DNA from 2 places in the Streptomyces sp. CLV115 genome. Region 2 is predicted to be linked to the other one. Evidence: predicted binding sites of a transcription regulator. Region 2 holds the regulator's gene; the other holds the start of a gene.
The links. Region 2 encodes HrcA, which represses chaperone genes, less so after heat shock. Its sites were predicted from a motif close to TTNGCACTCNGNNNNNCNGAGTGCNAA; they were not measured.
Positions count from the first base shown of each region.

Region 1: a site for HrcA is predicted at 5,067-5,093, ahead of groL (chaperonin GroEL). Genes of this name have one in related genera too.

Region 1 covers NZ_JBCEWQ010000105.1:19,546-29,308, reverse strand. The annotation lists gene AADR41_RS28910 (alpha,alpha-trehalose-phosphate synthase (UDP-forming)) at 1-1,176, opposite strand, end outside; gene AADR41_RS28905 (glucosyl-3-phosphoglycerate synthase) at 1,270-2,220, opposite strand; SAM riboswitch class I at 2,374-2,500, shown strand; gene thrC (threonine synthase) at 2,518-3,843, shown strand; gene AADR41_RS28895 (MoaD/ThiS family protein) at 3,874-4,152, shown strand; gene AADR41_RS28890 (cold-shock protein) at 4,575-4,781, shown strand; gene groL (chaperonin GroEL) at 5,255-6,877, shown strand; gene AADR41_RS28880 (alpha/beta hydrolase family protein) at 6,978-8,336, opposite strand; gene AADR41_RS28875 (esterase/lipase family protein) at 8,554-9,763, opposite strand, start outside.
Region 2 covers NZ_JBCEWQ010000192.1:5,775-15,537, reverse strand. The annotation lists gene AADR41_RS37295 (S41 family peptidase) at 16-3,252, opposite strand; gene AADR41_RS37290 (hypothetical protein) at 3,332-3,856, opposite strand; gene AADR41_RS37285 (16S rRNA (uracil(1498)-N(3))-methyltransferase) at 3,941-4,687, opposite strand; gene AADR41_RS37280 (nitronate monooxygenase) at 4,684-5,757, opposite strand; gene dnaJ (molecular chaperone DnaJ) at 5,905-7,041, opposite strand; gene hrcA (heat-inducible transcriptional repressor HrcA) at 7,042-8,058, opposite strand; gene AADR41_RS37265 (MBL fold metallo-hydrolase) at 8,257-8,979, shown strand; gene AADR41_RS37260 (DUF3097 domain-containing protein) at 9,012-9,763, shown strand, end outside.

The DNA of each region.
Region 1 (9,763 bases), on a different contig from region 2:
GACGACCGGGATCTCCTTGGCGACCAGGTTCATGCCGTCGCGGATCGGGTTGACGAGCGCGACGTCGGCCAGCCGGTACGCGGCGAGCGAGCGGGCGAAGTCGTCCTTGACGTGCAGCACCACCGGCGTCCAGCCGGGCGCGCCGTACTCGGCGTTGATCTCGTCGGCGACCCGCCGCACCTCGGCCGTGTAGTCGCGGTACACCGCCAGGTCCTGCCGGGAGGGGTAGGCGAAGGCGACATGGACGACGCGCTCACGCCACTCGGGCCGCTCGTCCAGGAGCGAGCGGTACGCGAGCAGGCCGCGCACGATGTTCTTGGACAGTTCCGTTCGGTCCACCCGTACGATCGTCCTCCGGCCGGGGCCGGTCTGCTCGCGCAGCGCCGCCATCCGCTCGTCCACATCCGCCTCGTGGGCACGGCGGCGCAGGAAGTCCGCGTCCGCGCCGAGCCCGTGCACCCCGATCCTGGTCCGCCCGGTGCCGCCCAGGATCTGGGTGCAGCAGCCGATGAACGCGTCCGCCCAGCGCCGGGTCAGGAACGCAGCCCGGTCCGCGCCCAGGATGCCGTGCAGCAACTGCTCGGCGATGTCGTCGGGAAGCAGCCGGAAGTAGTCGACGGGCGCCCACGGGGTGTGCGAGAAGTGGCCGATCCGCAGATCCGGGCGCAGCTCGCGGAGCATGCCCGGCACCAGCGCCAGGTGGTAGTCCTGCACCAGCACCGCCGCGGCCGGCCCCGCCTCCTCGGCGAGCGCCTCGGCGAAGGCCCGGTTGTAGGTCTCGAACGACGCCCACTGCCGCCGGAACTCCGCGTCGAAGACCGGCTCCAGCGGCGTCTGGTACAGCATGTGGTGGACGAACCAGAGCACCGAGTTGGCGATGCCGTTGTAGGCGTCGGCGTGCACCTCCGCGTCGATGTCGAGCATCCGTACGCCCTGCTCGGCGACCCCGCGCCGGACCGCCTCCCGGTCCCCGGCACCGAGCGCGGCACACACCCACAGCTTGTCGTCGACGGCGCTCAGCCCGGAGACGAGACCGCCGCCGCCGCGTCTCGCGTCGAGCGATCCGTCCTCTCCCAGGGTGTACGAGACCGGGCCGCGGTTGGACGCGACGAGGACCTGGGCATCGGACCGGACGCCGGATCGGACAGCGGGCTGGGCATCGTGCTCGGAGACCATGTTGCGGAATCTAGCCCGATCACGAACCGCCCAAACGTGCGAAGCCGGACTGCGAGGCCGGACTGCGAGGCCGGGCTGCGAAGTCGGACGGGGTCAGGCCGCGCGGCGCGAAACGTACTCCTCGATCTCGCACATCGGGGGACGCTCCTCGGTGTCCACGGCATGGGTGCGCGGTACGAAACCGTTCTCGCCGCGCTCGAACTGGGTGAGGACCGGGCGGATCAGGTGGCCGCGGGAGAGCCGCAGCTGGGCGGTGCGGTAGATCGCCGCCGCCATCCGGCCGAGCGCCTGCCCGTCCTGGTGCCGGTGCTTGCGTACCCCCACGTCGACCTGGGCCAGCGCGTCCAGCCCCACCGTGTGCAGCGCGTCGACCAGCAGACCCAGCTCCACGCCGTAGCCGACGGGGAAGGGCAGCCGTTCGAGCAGCGAGCGGCGCACGGCGTACTCGCCGCCCAGCGGCTGGACGAAACCGGCCAGCTGCGGCCAGTGCAGATTGAGCAGCGGACGGGCCACCAGTTCGGTCACCCGGCCGCCCTGGCCCGTCGTGTCGCCGAACGGGCGGTCGTACATCGCCTTCACGAACTGCACGTCCGGTTCGGTCAGCAGCGGACCGACGATGCCGGAGACGAAGTCCGCCGAGAAGTCCTTCAGGTCGGCGTCGATGAAGCAGACGATGTCGCCCCCGGTCACCAGGAGCGAACGCCACAGCACCTCGCCCTTGCCGGGTACGGCCGGGATCCGGGGGAGTATCGCGTCGCGGTGCACCACCCGGGCGCCGGCCTCCCGGGCCACCTCGGCGGTGGCGTCGGTGGAGCCGGAATCGATCACCACGAGCTCGTCGACCAGCCGGACCTTCTCCATCAGCTCGCGCCGGATCGTCGCGACGATCTCACCGACCGTCGCCTCCTCGTTCAGCGCGGGCAGTACGACACTGACGCTCCCGCGGCCCGCCTCCGCGGACCTGGCGGCCAGCAGGCGGTCCATCGGACGGTCGGCGGCCGACCAGGAACGCCTGGCCAGCCAGCATTCGACCTCTTCCAGCACGGTCGATACTCCCTGTATGTGATCCATCTCGCGGTTCGGACGACTATCTCAACAGTCCGGTGCTTCGGTTACAGTCTTGAACAACGCGGACGACCATCGCATGCCGGGGTCCGTCCGCCGATAAATGCCCGGATCGAAGATCCGGTGCCACAGCGCTCATCCAGAGGGACTGAGGGAACGGCCCGTTGAAGTCCCGGCAACCCCCCCACCGACCGTGAGGTCCGGTGAGGAAGGTGCCAATTCCGTCTCGTGGCGAAACGCGCCGCGGGGAAGATGAGGAGAAAGGGCCTCGCCACCATGGCTGCGCAGACCGTTGCAGTAAGCACCGATTCTTCCGTCGACACCGAAGCCGGCCACGCCGGAGCCGTCGACCTCGGCCCCGCTTCGGGCCTTTCCTGCCGCGAGTGCGGCGAGCGATTCGAACTCGGCCCCATTTTCGCCTGCGCGTCCTGTTTCGGGCCGCTCGAAGTCGCGTACGACCTGCCGAGCGGCTCCCCCGAAGAGCTGAAGAAGCGCATCGAGGCGGGCCCGGCCAACATCTGGCGCTACGCGCCGCTGCTGCCGGTCCCGGCCGACGTCGCCGAGAAGCCGAACCTGAACCCCGGCTGGACCAAGCTCGTCCAGGCCGACAACCTCGCCCGTGAGCTCGGCGTCGAGCAGGGCAAGCTGTTCGTCAAGGACGACTCCGGCAACCCCACGCACTCCTTCAAGGACCGGGTCGTCGCCCAGGCCATCGAGGCCGCCCGCGCCTTCGGCTTCACCACCCTCTCCTGCTCCTCCACCGGCAACCTCGCCGGTGCGGTCGGCGCCGCCGCCGCCCGCGCCGGCTTCCGCTCCTGCGTGTTCATCCCGCACGACCTGGAGCAGGGCAAGGTCGTCATGGCCGCGGTGTACGGCGGTGAACTGGTCGGCATCGAGGGCAACTACGACGACGTCAACCGCTTCTGCTCCGAGCTCATCGGCGACCCGCTCGGCGAGGGCTGGGGCTTCGTCAACGTCAACCTGCGTCCTTACTACGGCGAGGGCTCCAAGACCCTGGCGTACGAGATCTGCGAGCAGCTCGGCTGGCGGCTCCCGGATCAGCTGGTCGTCCCGATCGCGTCCGGCTCGCAGTTCACCAAGATCGACAAGGGTCTCCAGGAGCTGATCAAGCTCGGCCTCGTCGAGGACAAGCCGTACAAGCTCTTCGGCGCCCAGGCGGAGGGCTGCTCCCCGGTCTCGGTCGCGTACAAGGGCGGTCACGACGTCGTCCGGCCGCAGAAGCCGAACACGATCGCCAAGTCGCTGGCGATCGGCAACCCGGCCGACGGCCCGTACGTCCTGGACATCGCCCGCCGCACCGGCGGCGCCGTGGAGGACGTGAACGACGAGCAGGTCGTCGACGCGATCAAGCTGCTGGCGCGCACCGAGGGCATCTTCGCGGAGACGGCGGGCGGTGTGACGGTCGGTGTGACGAAGAAGCTCATCGAGGCCGGTCTGATCGACCCGTCGCTGACCACCGTCGTACTCAACACGGGTGACGGCCTCAAGACCCTCGACGCGGTTGCCGAAACCTCTCAGGCGACCGCGACGATCCGCCCCAGCCTGGAGGCGTTCCGCGCCGCCGGCCTCGCCACCAGCTGACCACCCGAGACTTCAGGAAGGGCACCCACCATGAGCGTCAAGGTCCGCATCCCCACCATCCTCCGCACCTACACGGGCGGCCAGGCCGAGGTCCCGGCCGAGGGCTCGACCCTCTCCCAGGTCATCGAGTCCCTGGAGCAGAACCACCCGGGCATCGCCGCCCGCGTCCTGGACGACCAGGGCAAGCTGCGCCGCTTCGTGAACGTGTACGTCAACGACGACGACGTGCGTTTCGAGGGCGGCCTGGAGACCGTGACGCCCGACGGCGCCGGCATCTCGATCATCCCGGCGGTGGCGGGCGGCTGCTGACGCCCCGTCCGGCCGTATCGCGTTATCGAATTGGCCCCTCCGCGTTTGAAGCGGAGGGGGCAATTCTGCATGGTTGAGCGGGGTACAGTGTGGGAAGTCCCCCCAGCTGCCCCGTGCCGCCCGCATATGAGAATGCGCCCGGCCACGACAAGATGCAGCCAAAGTGTGTGTTGGCCTTGCGGCATAAGTCGCCTTTGTCTGGCCCGACTTGCCCAGGAATCTCATGAAACCCGCATATTCGGGCGTTCGGTGCGGCCGAGAATTCTCGTCCGATTGACCTGTTGCAGAGGGCAGTTGGGCAGATACATTCAGCCGCGGTCGACGCGTTCCGGCGCACACACCCTCTCCTGTCGGAGGGTGAGTTCTGACCCGGGTCCGCGAAGTGCGGTCCTGCGCAAGGGCCAGTAATAGGGGAGTTAGGCATGGCTCAGGGCACCGTCAAGTGGTTCAACGCGGAGAAGGGGTACGGCTTCATCGCGGTCGACGGTGGTGCGGATGTTTTCGTCCACTACAGCGCGATCCAGATGGACGGGTACCGCACCCTCGAAGAGGGTCAGCGAGTTGAATTCGAGATCTCGCAGGGCCAGAAGGGGCCGCAGGCAGACATGGTCAAGCTCGCCGTCGGCTGAGTTCGGCGCGGTCGGCCAACGACACCACTCACGCACTGAGGGCCCGTACCCCGGGGGTACGGGCCCTCAGTGCGTTCTGACGCGCCGCCGGGCGCCGTCCGCGGCCGCCCACCGTCTTCCGTCTTACGTGGCTCCGTCCGCGGCCGCGTCCACAGTCGTCCACCGTCTTTCCGCGGCCGCGTCCATGTCCGTCCACAGCCGTCCGCCGTTGTCCACAGCCGTCCACAGCCCCGTCCGCGGCCGCGTCCACGACCGTCCGCCGTTGTCCACATCCGGAGGGGGACGCTTGCACTCTCGGGGGTCGAGTGCTAATCATTGGCGTTAGCACTCTCCAGGTGAGAGTGACAGAACTTGGACCGGGCCGGTGAGGCCCGCAGGTCGGTGGGGCAAGGAACCACCGGTCACGCAGGCCGTCCGTCGCGGGCGCCACTCGGTCCGGAGAAATCCACCCCTGTCCGGGAGGACCACTTCACATGGCCAAGATCATCGCGTTCGACGAGGAGGCCCGGCGCGGTCTCGAGCGCGGCATGAACCAGCTCGCCGACGCCGTCAAGGTCACCCTTGGCCCCAAGGGTCGCAACGTCGTCCTTGAGAAGAAGTGGGGCGCCCCCACGATCACCAACGATGGTGTTTCCATCGCCAAGGAGATCGAGCTGGAGGACCCGTACGAGAAGATCGGTGCGGAGCTGGTCAAGGAGGTCGCCAAGAAGACGGACGACGTCGCCGGCGACGGTACGACCACCGCCACCGTTCTCGCCCAGGCTCTCGTCCGCGAGGGTCTGCGCAACGTTGCCGCGGGTGCCAACCCGATGGCCCTCAAGCGGGGTATCGAGAAGGCCGTCGAGGCCGTCTCCGCCGCCCTCCTGGAGCAGGCCAAGGACGTGGAGACCAAGGAGCAGATCGCTTCGACGGCCTCCATCTCCGCCGCCGACACCCAGATCGGCGAGCTCATCGCCGAGGCCATGGACAAGGTCGGCAAGGAAGGCGTCATCACCGTCGAGGAGTCCCAGACCTTCGGTCTGGAGCTGGAGCTCACCGAGGGTATGCGCTTCGACAAGGGCTACATCTCGGCGTACTTCGCCACCGACATGGAGCGCATGGAGTCGTCCCTGGACGACCCGTACATCCTGATCGTCAACTCGAAGATCAGCAACGTGAAGGACCTCCTTCCGCTGCTGGAGAAGGTCATGCAGTCCGGCAAGCCGCTGCTGATCATCGCCGAGGACGTCGAGGGCGAGGCCCTGTCGACCCTGGTCGTCAACAAGATCCGTGGCACCTTCAAGTCCGTCGCCGTCAAGGCCCCGGGCTTCGGTGACCGCCGCAAGGCCATGCTCGGCGACATCGCCATCCTCACCGGTGGCACCGTCATCTCCGAGGAGGTCGGCCTCAAGCTGGAGAACGCCGGTCTCGACCTGCTCGGCCGCGCCCGCAAGGTCGTCATCACCAAGGACGAGACGACCATCGTCGACGGCGCCGGTGACAGCGACCAGGTCCAGGGCCGGGTCAACCAGATCCGCGCCGAGATCGAGAACTCCGACTCGGACTACGACCGCGAGAAGCTCCAGGAGCGCCTCGCGAAGCTGGCCGGCGGCGTGGCCGTCATCAAGGCCGGTGCCGCGACCGAGGTCGAGCTCAAGGAGCGCAAGCACCGCATCGAGGACGCGGTGCGCAACGCCAAGGCCGCCGTCGAGGAGGGCATCGTCGCCGGTGGTGGCGTGGCTCTGCTCCAGGCCTCGGCCGTCTTCGAGAAGCTGGAGCTCTCGGGTGACGAGGCGACCGGCGCCAACGCCGTCAAGCTGGCGCTGGAGGCCCCGCTCAAGCAGATCGCCGTCAACGGTGGTCTTGAGGGCGGCGTCGTCGTCGAGAAGGTGCGCAACCTGGCCGTCGGCCACGGTCTGAACGCCGCGACCGGCGAGTACGTCGACATGATCGCCGAGGGCATCCTCGACCCGGCGAAGGTCACGCGTTCCGCTCTGCAGAACGCCGCGTCCATCGCCGCGCTGTTCCTCACCACCGAGGCCGTCATCGCCGACAAGCCGGAGAAGGCCGCCGCGGCCGCTCCGGGCGGCATGCCGGGCGGTGACATGGACTTCTGATCCTGACGGATCGGCAGTCCGGCACAGCTTCCCAGCTCTGCCGCGTGGGCCCCGGGACCATTTCGGTCCCGGGGCCCACGTGCGTCCTGCGCCCCTGGCGCTACCGGGCGAACACCATCTCCGGGAAGCGGTCCGAGGGCCCGTCGAGCAGCTGGTCGTCGCGCCCGCGCAGCCACCGGTCGAAGAACGACGCCACGTACGCCCGGTTCGCGGCCAGCGCACGGCCCGGCGGCACCGTCCCGACCGCCCCGGCCAGCCCGCCCTCCGGCACCGCGCCCTGCCGGGCCAGCCGGGGCAGCAGCACCTGGGCGTCCGTGTACGAGGCGTGCCGCGACCCGGTCAGCGTCACATCGGCCTTCCAGCCGCGGGTGTTCGCCCAGAACGCCGCCCAGGACGGCTGCTGCCGGTAGTCGCCCGAGCCCTCGCTGCCGGTTCCCATCAGCAGCAACGGCCGGTCGAGCCCGTTCAGGGCCACGCTGCTCAGGTGGGTGCCGTCCGGCTCCCGTCCGCCGACGTAGTCCATCTCGCCGTCCATGTTGATGCCTGCCAGGAAACGCCGGTCGTCGTGCATCGTCTGCGCGGCGGTGAACCCGCCCGCGGACTGGCCGAAGACGCCGACCCGGCGCAGATCGAGCCCGCCGCCGAACCGGGTCCGGTTCAGCCGGGCCAGCTCGTCGAGCACGAACCGGGTGTCGGCGACCCGGACCGCCACGACCTTCTCCAGCAGGGCGCTGATCGCCTCCGGGTCGGTCGGCGGCGCCCCGTCGAAGATCCGCATGGTGGCCAGCCGGCCGTCGGGGAACTCGACCTCGGTCGCCTCATGGGTGTGGTCGACCGTGACGACGGCGTACCCCCGGCTCGCCAGGTCCTCCACCAGTGCGGTGTTCCAGGTGCGGGGGTCGCCGAGCCCGGGGGAGTACAACACCACGGGCAGTTGCCCGGCCCGGCGGTCGACGGGGGCGTCCCGGTACGCGTGGGTGGGCGTCGCACCCCAGTCGACGCTGCCCGCCGCCATCCTCAGATTCATGGCGGCGGCCCCCTCCGCGCTGCCGAAGTGGGCCGCGGCCGCCGCCGTCATCTGCGGCACGGCACGCGCCGCCGCGCCCGGCCGGGCCGGGTACCAGAGGCTGACCATCAGCTCCCGGCGGGCGGAGGTGCCCGGCACCCAGGGCTCGGTCCGCGAGCGGTCGACGAGGTGCAGCGCGACGGTGCCGACGGCGAACGGGCCGGTGGGGCGCGGCAGTACGGCCTTCGGGAGTCCGGCATTCGGCGGTACAACATTCGGCGGTACGGCCTTCGGGCGGTGGGTGCGGCGGGCCGGGCCGGTGGCTGCTGTGGCGGGTGACGGCAGGGCGCTGGTGGCCAGCAACGCCGAAGCCGCCAGCCCGGTGACGAGCACCTGACGACGGCTGTGGCCACGGCTGCGGTCACGACCGGGATTGTGCGGGACGGCTGTCACGTGGGGCTCCCTGTGGGTCTGCGGTGGACGCCCCCACGATGCCCGCCGGAGCGCCGTGGGCGCGTGATACCGCAGTCCCCATTCCGTCATGAGCCCCTGGCTCCCCGGTATGAGACGGGGAGCAGGGGCAAGGAGGCAAGGAGGCAAGGAGGCAGGGAGGCAAGGGGCCGAGGGGCAAGGGCGAGGGGCAAGGGCGAGGGGCGGGGCGATGCCCGTGCTACGGCAGGCGGTCGAGCAGCCAGGTGCAGAGTTCCTCGGTCACCAGCGTGTGTCCCTCGTTCCGGGAGGCGAACTTGAACTCGTCAAGTCCGCCGGTGCCTTCCGGGATCGAGGCGATGTCCTTGTACAGGTTCTCGTCCGTGTCCGGGTCGGCGACGTCGACCGCGCTGACGGACGGCACGAAGCAGTGCGACCGGATGCGCACATCGGTCTTGAAGCCGAGGATCGCGTTGAGGGCGTTGAGCCCGTCGGCGAGGATGCCGAAGCCCTCCAGCGAGCCGCCGGGGGCGCCGTCGATCGACGGAAGCCCTTTCGTACGGACCTCGTTGGTCTTCAGCGTCACCACCCGCAGCTTCGCGACCAGCTCGTCCGGACCCGGCGCCTGGGTGTAGAGCTTGGTGCCCACGACCGACAGACCCTTGCCCTCCAGCGCCAGTTCGCCCGCCCGTACGTCGGTGCCCGCGCCGTCGCCCCTGCCGTTGGCGACACCGATCAACCGGGGTTGGCGCGGCCATTCGCCGACCGCCTGCATCTCCGCCAGGAACGCGCCGCGCTCGTCGCTCTGGTCGGGGGTGCTGTCCCACTTCTCGATGTGGCGCCACAGCAGTTGGCGGGCGGCCGGGCTGTTGATCTGGTCCGAGAACCGGCTGTCGAGATCCTTGATGTAGTGCGCGAACGCCTGGAGCGCGATCGGGATCCAGGCTCCCCGGTGCGGGCTGTCGTAGGAGAAGTACAGCGCCGTCCGGTGGTCCACGCCCTTCTGTTCCAGCTTGGCCAGCGCGTGCCGGGTGACGAGCCCGCCCATGCTGAACCCGCCGACCGCCAGCGGTGTGTCACCCTGCTGCTCCTCGATGGCCCGCATGATCGCGGCCTGTGCCGTACGGGAGTTGTCCAGAATCGACGCACTGCGCTCGTCGAAACCGAGAAGGACGACGTCGTGGCCGCGCCGGCGCAGCCCACTGATGAGCGCGTAGTCGCCGAACTCCATGATCTGCCAGGAGAATTCCAGCTCGCTCGGCCCGGTGCCGAAGCCGTCGGCGAAGATGACCGGCCGCACGAGACCGGTGTTCCCCTCGCCGTAGTAGACCCAGGCGGTACCGCCCGGCAGATCCCACACCTCGCTGGGCTGCAACGGGAGGGAGCCGGGCCGCTCGGCGTCCAGGCGCGGGCCGGGGGCCAGCGCGATGGCGGGCCGGTCGCGGAGCCCG
Region 2 (9,763 bases):
GCCCCCACCCGGCCCCTACGCCTCCGGCAGCCCCGGCAGCCCCGGTGCCCGCTTCGCCGGCGTCCCGGCCAGCGACTCCAGCGCGATCCGGATCGCCTCGTCCAACTGCGGATCCCGGCCCGCCACATGGTCCTGCGGTGTCACCACGACCTCGACATCGGGATCGACCCCGTGGTTCTCCACGCCCCAGCCGTAGCCCTCGAACCAGAACGCGAACTTCGGCTGGGTGACCGATGTCCCGTCCACCAGCCGGTACTTGCTGTCGATACCGACCACACCGCCCCAGGTCCGGGTGCCGACGACCGGCCCGATGCCCAGCGCCTTGATCGCGGCGTTCACGATGTCGCCGTCCGAGCCGGAGAACTCGTTGGCCACGGCGACCACGGGGCCGCGCGGCGCGTCCTGCGGGTAGCTGAACGGCCGCCTGCCGCGCGGCAGGTCCCAGCCGACGACGCGACGGGCGAGCTTCTCCACGATCAGCTGCGAGGTGTGGCCGCCGCGGTTCTCCCGGACGTCCACGACCAGCCCCTCGCGGGCCACTTCGATCCGCAGGTCGCGGTGGAGCTGCGCCCAGCCCGAGCCGACCATGTCGGGGACGTGGAGGTAGCCGAGGCGTCCGCCGGAGTGCTCGTGCACGTAGGCCCGCCGGTCGGCGACCCAGTCGTGGTAGCGCAGCGCCTCCTCGTCGGCGACCGGTACGACGACGACATGGCGGAGGTCGCCGCCGTCGACCGGCGAGACGGTCAGCTCGACCGGCTTGTCCGCCGAGCCGGTGAGCAGCGGTCCGGGCCCGGTCACCGGGTCGACCGGCCGGCCGTCGACGGCGACGATCGAGTCCCCGGCGCGCACCGCCACGCCGGGCGCGGCGAGCGGGGAGCGGGCGTCCGGGTCGGAGGTCTCGGACGGCAGGATCCGGTCGATCCGCCAACTGCCCTCGCCGGTACGGGAGATGTCGGCACCGAGCAGCCCCTGCCGGGACGAGTCGTCGCCCCAGCCGCCGGACGGCCTCACATAGGCGTGCGAGGTGCCGAGCTCCCCCTGCACCTCCCAGAGCAGGTCCATCAGGTCGTCGTGGGTGGCGACCCGCTCCAGCACCGGACGGTAGCGGTCCAGGACCCCGTCCCAGTCGAGGCCGCCCATGTCGGGGCGCCAGTAGTTGTCCCGCATGATGCGTCCGGCCTCTTCGTACATCTGACGCCATTCGGCGGCCGGTTCGAGGATCCGCCGGATCCGGGAGAGGTCGACGGTGATGCCGCCGTCGCTGCCGCCGTCGTCGTCATCGGCCGCGACATGGCTGTCGGACGGTACGGCACGCAGCTTGCCCCGGGTCTGCATGACGATCCGCTTGCCGTCGCCGCTGACCGCGAAGTCATCGACGCCGGTGGCGAGTTGCTCGCAGCGCAGCTTCTCCAGGTCGTACCGCTCCAGGACGGTCTCGGGCTGCCGGGCGTCGGGGGTGGGTCCGCTGGTGCCGAGCACCCCGGTCACCGGGTGGCTCAGCCACAGCAGTCCGTCCTTCGCGGCGCGCAGCGTGGAGTAGCTGGCGGCCTCGACGGGCAGCGGCACGATCCGGTCGGCGAGCCCTTCGAGGTCGATCCGGGTGACGGGCAGTGCCGTCGGGTTGTCCTGGTCGCCCTCGCCGCCGCTCTTCTCGATCGGGCGGCCGTGGCGCTGCGGCCCGAACGGGGAGGGCGTGGTGGCGGCGAGCGTCAGCAGGTGCGGACGGCAGGTGCCGATGAACGCCAGGTCGAAGACATGGGCGTCGTAGACCGGGTCGAAGGACCGCTCGGAGAGGAACGCCAGATGCTTGCCGTCGCCGGTGAACGCGGGGGCGAAGTCCCGGAAGCGCAGCGGGGTCGCCTCGGTGACCGACAGATCGGCGAGGTGTGCGAGCTTGAGTTGGCTGAGCGGCTCGGGCCCGGGGTGGGACCAGGCCAGCCAGGAGGAGTCGGGCGAGAAGACGAGGCCGGAGGCTTCGCCGTGCTCGCTGCGGTCCACCTCGTGGACCTCGCCGCTCTCCCGCTCGACGATCAGGATCCGCCCGTCGTGCGCGGCGACGGCGAACCGGCTGCCGTCGGGGGCCGGGGTCAGGTCGAGGACCCGGCCGATACGGCCTGCGGCGAGGCGGCGCGGTACGGCGCCGGGGGCGGTTCCGGTGGCGGGGGCGCACTCCAGGGCGTCGTCGCCCTCGGCGTCGGTGACCCAGACGACGTGCTGGTCGCCGTCGGCCTGGAAGGTGCGCGGCAGCCGCGCCCGTACGCCCGGTTCGACGGCGAGCGCGCGGGCCGGGCCGCCGCTGTGGGTGACCCAGTGGACGGCGCCGCGCGTCCCGACGGCGCTGCCGCGGCCGGTGCGGTCCGGGGAAGCGGCGTCGAGGTGGGCGGCGGCGTGCACGGGGTGCGGCTGGAGGTCGGCGCGCTGGCCGCCGAGCTTGACGTCGACGCGGCGGGGCCCGTCGCCCCCGAGGTCGTCCAGCAGCCAGAGTTCACCGGCCGAGGCGTAGGCGACGCGGGTGCCGTCGGTGGACGCGTGGCGGGCGTAGAAGCCGTCGATACCGGTGTGGCGGCGCAGGTCGGTGCCGTCGGGGAGCGAGGAGTAGACCGCGCCGACGCCTTCGTGGTCGCAGAGGAAGGCGACCCGCTCGCCCACCCACATCGGGCATTCGATGTTCCCGTCGAGGTCGGCGTGGAGCCGTACGAACTCCGCCGGGCCGTCCGCCGGGGATTCCCGCTGGATCCACAGCTTGCCCGCCGTGCCGCCCCGGTAGCGCTTCCAGGCGGCGGCCTCGCGCCCCATGGTGACCGAGAGCAGCAGGACCCGGCCGCCGGGCCCGTACGCGAGCGAGCCGACCGGCCCGTACGGCAGGGTCCGGGCGGGTCCGCCGTCGACCGGGAGGGCCCTGGCCCAGGTGCGCCGGAACGAGGCCTGCCCCTGGGCGCTGACGACCAGCACCTCGCCCTCGGGCGTCCAGCCGTGCACGGCGGTCCGTGCGTCACCCCAGTGGGTGAGCCGCTCGGCGGGGCCGCCGTCGGCAGGTGCGATGTGCACCTCGGGGGCGCCGTCCCGGGTGGTCGTCCAGGCGACCCGGGTTCCGTCGGGCGATATCCGGGGGCCGGCGACCGGTCGGTTGTCGGCGCAGACGCGCCAGGCTCGGCCGCCGTCCAGCGGCGCCAGCCAGACATCGTCCTCGGCGGTGAAGGCGATCGAATCGCCCTGGACATGGGGGTATCGGAGGTAGGCAGACTGCGTCACACCGGTCACCCTAGGTCGCGGTCCCGTTCCGCGTAAGCGGGTTGGCCGGAGTTCGACGGGCCGCCGGGGGCGGACCCGTTCACTTGCCCATGGGTGTCTCGGTCACCGTCACCGTGACGGTGACCACCGGCCCGGGGCCGCCGGCCGGCAGCGGGTCGACCACCGCGGTGGACGGGGCGGCGTCGCAGTTGCCGAGCACGTCCGCGCGGAAGACGGACTTCCCGCCCGTCTTCGCGGTCAGGTCCCCCCGCACGCACCGGCCGCCCAGCTCCTCGGTCACCTTGCCGGTGAGGGTGATGGGCTCGCCCTGTCCGGTCTTGCCGGTGCAGTCGACGTCCGCGATCCGGCGCACGGACGCCGAGGGCTGTGCGCCCCCGGCCCGGTCCCCGTCGACGCCGGCCGTGCAGTTCAGCCACTGCACGTCGATGCCGTTGCGTTCCAGTGCGCCGGTGCCGACCCGGTCGGTGGTCACGGCGATGGACGCGGAGTTCAGCCCGCCCTGGGGGTCACAGGCGGCAGCTCCCGCGACCGCCGCGACCACGAGTGCGGACGCGGCCAGAAAGCGCCGTTCTCTTCCCTGACCCCATGCCCTTGATGTCCCCATACGGGCAGCTTCCCACCGTTGTACCGCCCTGCGGTAGACGGCGTGCGGGGCCAGTGGGGGTGACACCGGAGCACGAGCGGGGGCTCACGACCAGCGGCCGGTGCGCCCCAGCAGCAGTGCGGTGGCCGCCGTGCCGGCCGTGGAGGTGCGCAGCACGCTCGCGCCGAGCCGGCAGGTCCGGGCGCCCGCCGCGGTGAAGGCCGCCAGTTCGTCCGGCGACACCCCGCCCTCGGGGCCGACGACGAGCACGATCTCGCCCTCGGCGGGGAGCGGGACGGTGGCCAGCGGCTCGCTGTCGTGCTCCCGGTCCTCGTGCAGGACGGCGGCGAAGTCCGCCGCGGCGACCAGGGCGGCCGCCTGCTTGGTGGTCATCGCGTCGGCCACCTCGGGGAAGCGCACCCGGCGGGACTGCTTGCCCGCCTCCCGGGCGGTGTTGCGCCATTTCGCCAGGGACTTGAGGCCGCGGTCGCCCTTCCACTGCGTGATGCAGCGCGCCGCCTGCCAGGGCACGATCGCGTCCACGCCGGTCTCCGTCATCGTCTCCACGGCGACCTCGCCCCGGTCGCCCTTGGGCAGGGCCTGGACGACGGTGATGCGGGGGGCGGGGCCGGGCTCCTCCAGGATCCCGGTCAGGCCGGTGACGACGAGCCGGTCCTTGCCCTCGGCGGCCGAGACGATCCCGTCCGCCCAGTGGCCGCGCCCGTCGGTGAGCACGACGGCCTCACCGGCGCGCAGCCGCTTGACCGACACGGCGTGCCGGCCCTCGGGCCCCTCCAGGACGAACTCGGGCCCGCCGGGGACCTGTTCGACGACGAAGACCGGTGCGGTCACTGCGTACTCCCTGTGCTCACTGCCGTCCGTGCGGCGTCCAGTTCTTCGGCGAGCAGCCTGACCAGCCGGCCGGCCGGCAGCTCACGTGCCATCCGGTGTCCCTGGCCCGCCCACAGCGCCATGCCCTGCGCGTCCCCGGCCTTCGCCGCCGCCTTGCGCAGCCCGGCGGTCAGATAGTGCACCTGCGGGTAGGCGGCGGGGGCGTACGGGCCGTGCTCGCGCATGAAGCGGTTGACCAGGCCGCGGGCGGGGCGGCCGGAGAACGCCCGGGTCAGGGCGGTCCGTACGAACAGCGGGTTGGTCAGCGCCTGCTTGTGCAGCAGGCTCGCCCCGGACTCGGGGCAGACGAGGAACGCCGTGCCGAGCTGTGCCGCCTCCGCGCCCGCGGCCAGCACTGCGGCGATCTGGGATCCGCGCATCAGCCCGCCGGTGGCGACGATCGGTATCTGCACGGTCTCGCGGACCTGGGACACCAGCGAGAGCAGCCCGATTCCGGCGCCGTCGGCCTGCGGGTCGTCGCGGTGGGTGGACTGGTGGCCGCCCGCCTCGACGCCCTGGACACAGACCGCGTCGGCGCCCGCCCACTGGGCGGCCTGGGCCTCCTCGGGTGTGGTGACCGTCACGACGGTGTACGTGCCGACGCCGGCGAACGCGTCGAGGGTGTCGCGGGTGGGGCAGCCGAAGGTGAACGAGACGGCCGGGACCGGGTCGTCCAGGAGTATGGCCAGCTTGGCGTCGTAGCCGTCGTCGCCGCTGGAGTCCGGGTCGCCGAGCGGGGTCTCGTACCAGGCGGCCTCGCCCGCGAGCTGGTGCCGGTACACCTCGACGGCGCTCGGGTCGGCGAGTCCCGGCTGCGGCATGAAGAGATTGACGCCGAAGGGCCGGCCGGTCAGCCCGCGCAGCTGTTTGATCTCGTTGTACATGCCGTCCGCCGTCTTGTACCCGGCGGCGAGGAAACCGAGCCCGCCCGCCTCCGAGACGGCCGCGACGAGCTGTGGACAGGACGTGCCCCCCGCCATCGGGGCCTGCACGATCGGATACCGGCAGAGATCGGTCAACGCGGATGACATGACCGCATCGTGTCACGTCCCGGGCCGCCCGGGACGCCCGGCCCGGGGTCCGCTTTGTACTCAAACGCCGGACGGGCCGGTACTCGAACGCCGGAGGGGCCCGCCGAGCGGGTCCGTCCGGCGTCCGGGAACGGCTTGCGGGGTCGGTCAGCGACCGTTGAAGGCGTCCTTCAGCCGGGAGAACAACCCCTGCTGGCCGGGCTGGAACTGACCGGTGGGCCGCTCCTCGCCCCGCATCTTCGCCAGGTCGCGCAGCAGTCGCTCCTGCTCCGGGTCCAGCTTCGTCGGGGTCATCACCTCGACGTGCACGATCAGGTCGCCGCGCCCGCCGCCCCGCAGATGCGTGATGCCGCGGCCGTGCAGCGGCACCGACTGGCCGGACTGGGTGCCCGGCCGGATGTCGACCTCCTCCAGACCGTCGAGCGTCTCCAGCGGCACCTTGGTGCCCAGCGCGCCCGCCGTCATGGGGATGGTGACCGTGCAGTGCAGGTCGTCGCCGCGACGCTGGAACACCGCGTGCGAGAGCTCGTGGATCTCCACGTACAGATCGCCGGCCGGGCCGCCGCCGGGGCCGACCTCGCCCTCGCCCGCGAGCTGGATGCGGGTGCCGTTGTCGACACCGGCGGGGATCTTCACGGTGAGCGTGCGCCGCGAGCGGATGCGGCCGTCGCCGGCGCACTCCGGGCACGGGGTCGGCACGACCGTGCCGAAGCCCTGGCACTGCGGGCAGGGCCGCGAGGTCATGACCTGGCCGAGGAAGGACCGGGTGACCTGGGAGACCTCGCCGCGGCCGCGGCACATGTCACAGGTCTGCGCGGAGGTGCCGGGGGCGGCACCCTCGCCGCTGCACGTCGTGCAGACGACGGCCGTGTCGACCTGGATGTCCTTGGTGGTGCCGAACGCCGCCTCGGCGAGATCGATCTCCAGCCGGATCATCGCGTCCTGGCCGCGCCGGGTGCGCGACCGCGGTCCGCGCTGCGACGACGTGCCGAAGAACGCGTCCATGATGTCGGAGAAGTTGCCGAAGCCGCCCTGTCCGAACCCGCCCGCGCCCGCGCCGCCGGAGGCGGACAGCGGATCGCCGCCGAGGTCGTAGACCTGCTTCTTCTGCGGGTCCGACAGCACCTCGTAGGCGGCGTTGATCTCCTTGAACCGCTCCTGGGTCTTCGGGTCGGGGTTCACATCCGGGTGCAGCTCGCGGGCGAGCCGCCGGAATGCTTTCTTGATCTCGTCCTGAGAGGCGTCGCGGCGCACGCCGAGTACGGCGTAGTAGTCCGTGGCCACTTACGACTCCGCCAGGATCTGTCCGACGTAACGTGCCACTGCGCGTACCGCTCCCATCGTTCCGGGGTAGTCCATGCGGGTCGGTCCGACCACGCCGAGTTTGGCGACTGCCTCGTCGCCCGAACCGTAGCCGACCGCGACGACGGACGTGGAGTTGAGCCCTTCGTGGGCGTTCTCGTGCCCGATACGTACGGTCATGCCCGAGTCCTTGGCCTCGCCGAGCAGCTTCAGCAGCACGACCTGCTCCTCCAGTGCCTCCAGCACCGGCCGGATCATCACCGGGAAGTCGTGTCCGAAGCGGGTGAGGTTGGAGGTGCCGCCGATCATCAGCCGCTCCTCCGTCTCCTCGACGAGGGTTTCGAGCAGGGTGGAGAGCACGGTGGACACGGTTCCCCGGTCCTCGCTCTCGAAGGATTCCGGCAGGTCCTGCACCAGCTGCGGGACGTCCGCGAAGCGGCGTCCGACGACCCGGCTGTTGAGCCGGGCCCGCAGATCGGCGAGAGAGGTCTCGCCGAACGGGGCGGGGCAGTCGATCATGCGCTGTTCGACCCGGCCGGTGTCCGTGATGAGCACGAGCATCAGCCGGGCGGGTGCCAGCGAGAGCAGTTCCACGTGCCGGACCGTCGACCGGGTCAGCGAGGGGTACTGCACGATGGCGACCTGCCGGGTCAGCTGCGCGAGCAGCCGTACGGTGCGGCCCACGACGTCGTCGAGGTCCACCGCGCCGTCGAGGAAATTGTGGATGGCGCGGCGCTCCGGCGTCGAGAGGGGCTTGACCCCCGCGAGCCTGTCGACGAAGAGCCGGTAGCCCTTGTCCGTCGGGATGCGTCCCGCGCTGGTGTGGGGCTGGGCGATGAAGCCCTCGTCCTCCAGCACCGCCATGTCGTTGCGGACGGTCGCCGGGGAGACCCCCAGCTTGTGCCGCTCGGTGAGCGCCTTGGAGCCGACGGGCTCCTCCGTGCCGACATAGTCCTGGACGATGGCGCGAAGCACTTCGAGTCTGCGTTCGCTGAGCATCGCGCACACCTCCAGCTGTGTTTCCTCGTTGGTTCTCGGGTCGTTCCTGTTTCTCTGCCCAGGAATCCTCCTGGCACTCTGTCATCGCGAGTGCCAGCAACCCCCCGGCCAGTGTACGGCGGCCGAGTGGGGGCCTAGCAAGGGCGACCGGCCACGCTACCGCGAGACCGCGCAGGTCGTTGCCGATAGCGTCGCGGTATGGATGCCTCTTGGGAAGAGTTCGGCTGGGAGCGACTCGGTCACGGAGTGGGCCGGCGGCGGCTTCCCGGATGGGACGCGACGGTCGCACTGGTGGTCGGGGCGGACGCGGTGCTGCTCTACGACACCGGATCGACGCTCCGTGAAGGGGCCGAGGTGCGGGCCCAGGCGCAGGCCCTGCTCGGCCGGAGGGTGACGCATATCGCACTCAGCCACCCCCACTTCGACCATGTACTGGGCACCGCCGCCTTCTCCGGCGCCCAGGTGTACGGAGCGGTCGGCATGCGGGAGCTGCTGAGGCGCGGGGCGGACGAACTGCACAGCTCGGCCGTGCGCCACGGGGTCGGCGAGCACGACGCGGCGGAGGCCGTGGACGCGCTGGTCGCGCCGCGGCACGAGGTGTGCGGCGAGTGGACGATCGACCTGGGCGGCGGGCGCGAGGTGCTGCTGGCCGACGTGGGCCCCGCGCACAGCGGCCACGACCTGGTGGCGGTCGTCCCCGGCTCCCCCGCGATCGTGCTCTGCGGGGACCTGGTCGAGGAGTCCGGCGAACCGCAGGCGGGCCGGGACGCCTTCCCCGCCCGCTGGCCGCTCTCGCTGGACCGGCTGCTGGCGCTGGGCGGCGAGGACGCGGTGTACGTGCCGGGGCACGGGGCGGTGGTGAACGCGGCGTTCGTACGCGATCAGCGCGAACAACTGGCCGTACGCTTCGGCGTGTCGTGACCCCCGGGGCCGACTCGTCCTATCGTCGTCCGATGCGCAGCTACCAGCCGGACCTGACCCCGCCGTGGAAGCGGTCCGCCCCCGCTCCCGAGGTCCCCGCCGAAGCCGATCTGGTCGTGGAGGAGGTCTCCACCGGATTCTGCGGTGCGGTGATCCGCTGCGAGAAGACGGCCCAGGGGCCGACGGTGACCCTGGAGGACCGATTCGGCAAGCACCGGGTGTTCCCGATGGAACCGCGCGGCTTCCTGCTGGAGGGCCGGGTGGTCACCCTCGTGCGCCCCTCTGCCGCCGCTCCGGTGCGCCCCGCGCGCACGGCCTCGGGTTCGGTCGCGGTCCCCGGCGCGCGTGCCCGGGTGGCGCGGGCGGGCCGGATCTACGTGGAGGGCCGGCACGACGCGGAGCTGGTGGAGCGGGTCTGGGGCGACGACCTGCGGATCGAGGGCGTGGTCGTCGAGTACCTGGAGGGCATCGACGACCTCCCGGCCGTCGTACGCGAGTTCTCCCCCGGCCCGGACGCCAGGCTGGGCGTCCTGGTCGACCACCTGGTCCCCGGTTCCAAGGAGTCCCGGATCGCCGATCAGGTCACGGACGGGAACGTCCTGGTGGTCGGCCACCCCTACATCGATGTCTGGGAGGCCGTGAAGCCGTCCTCCGTGGGCATCACGGCCTGGCCGGTGGTGCCGCGCGGCCAGGACTGGAAGACGGGCGTGTGCCGCGCCCTGGGCTGGCCGGAGAACACCGGCGCGGCCTGGCAGCACATCCTGTCCAAGGTCCACTCGTACCG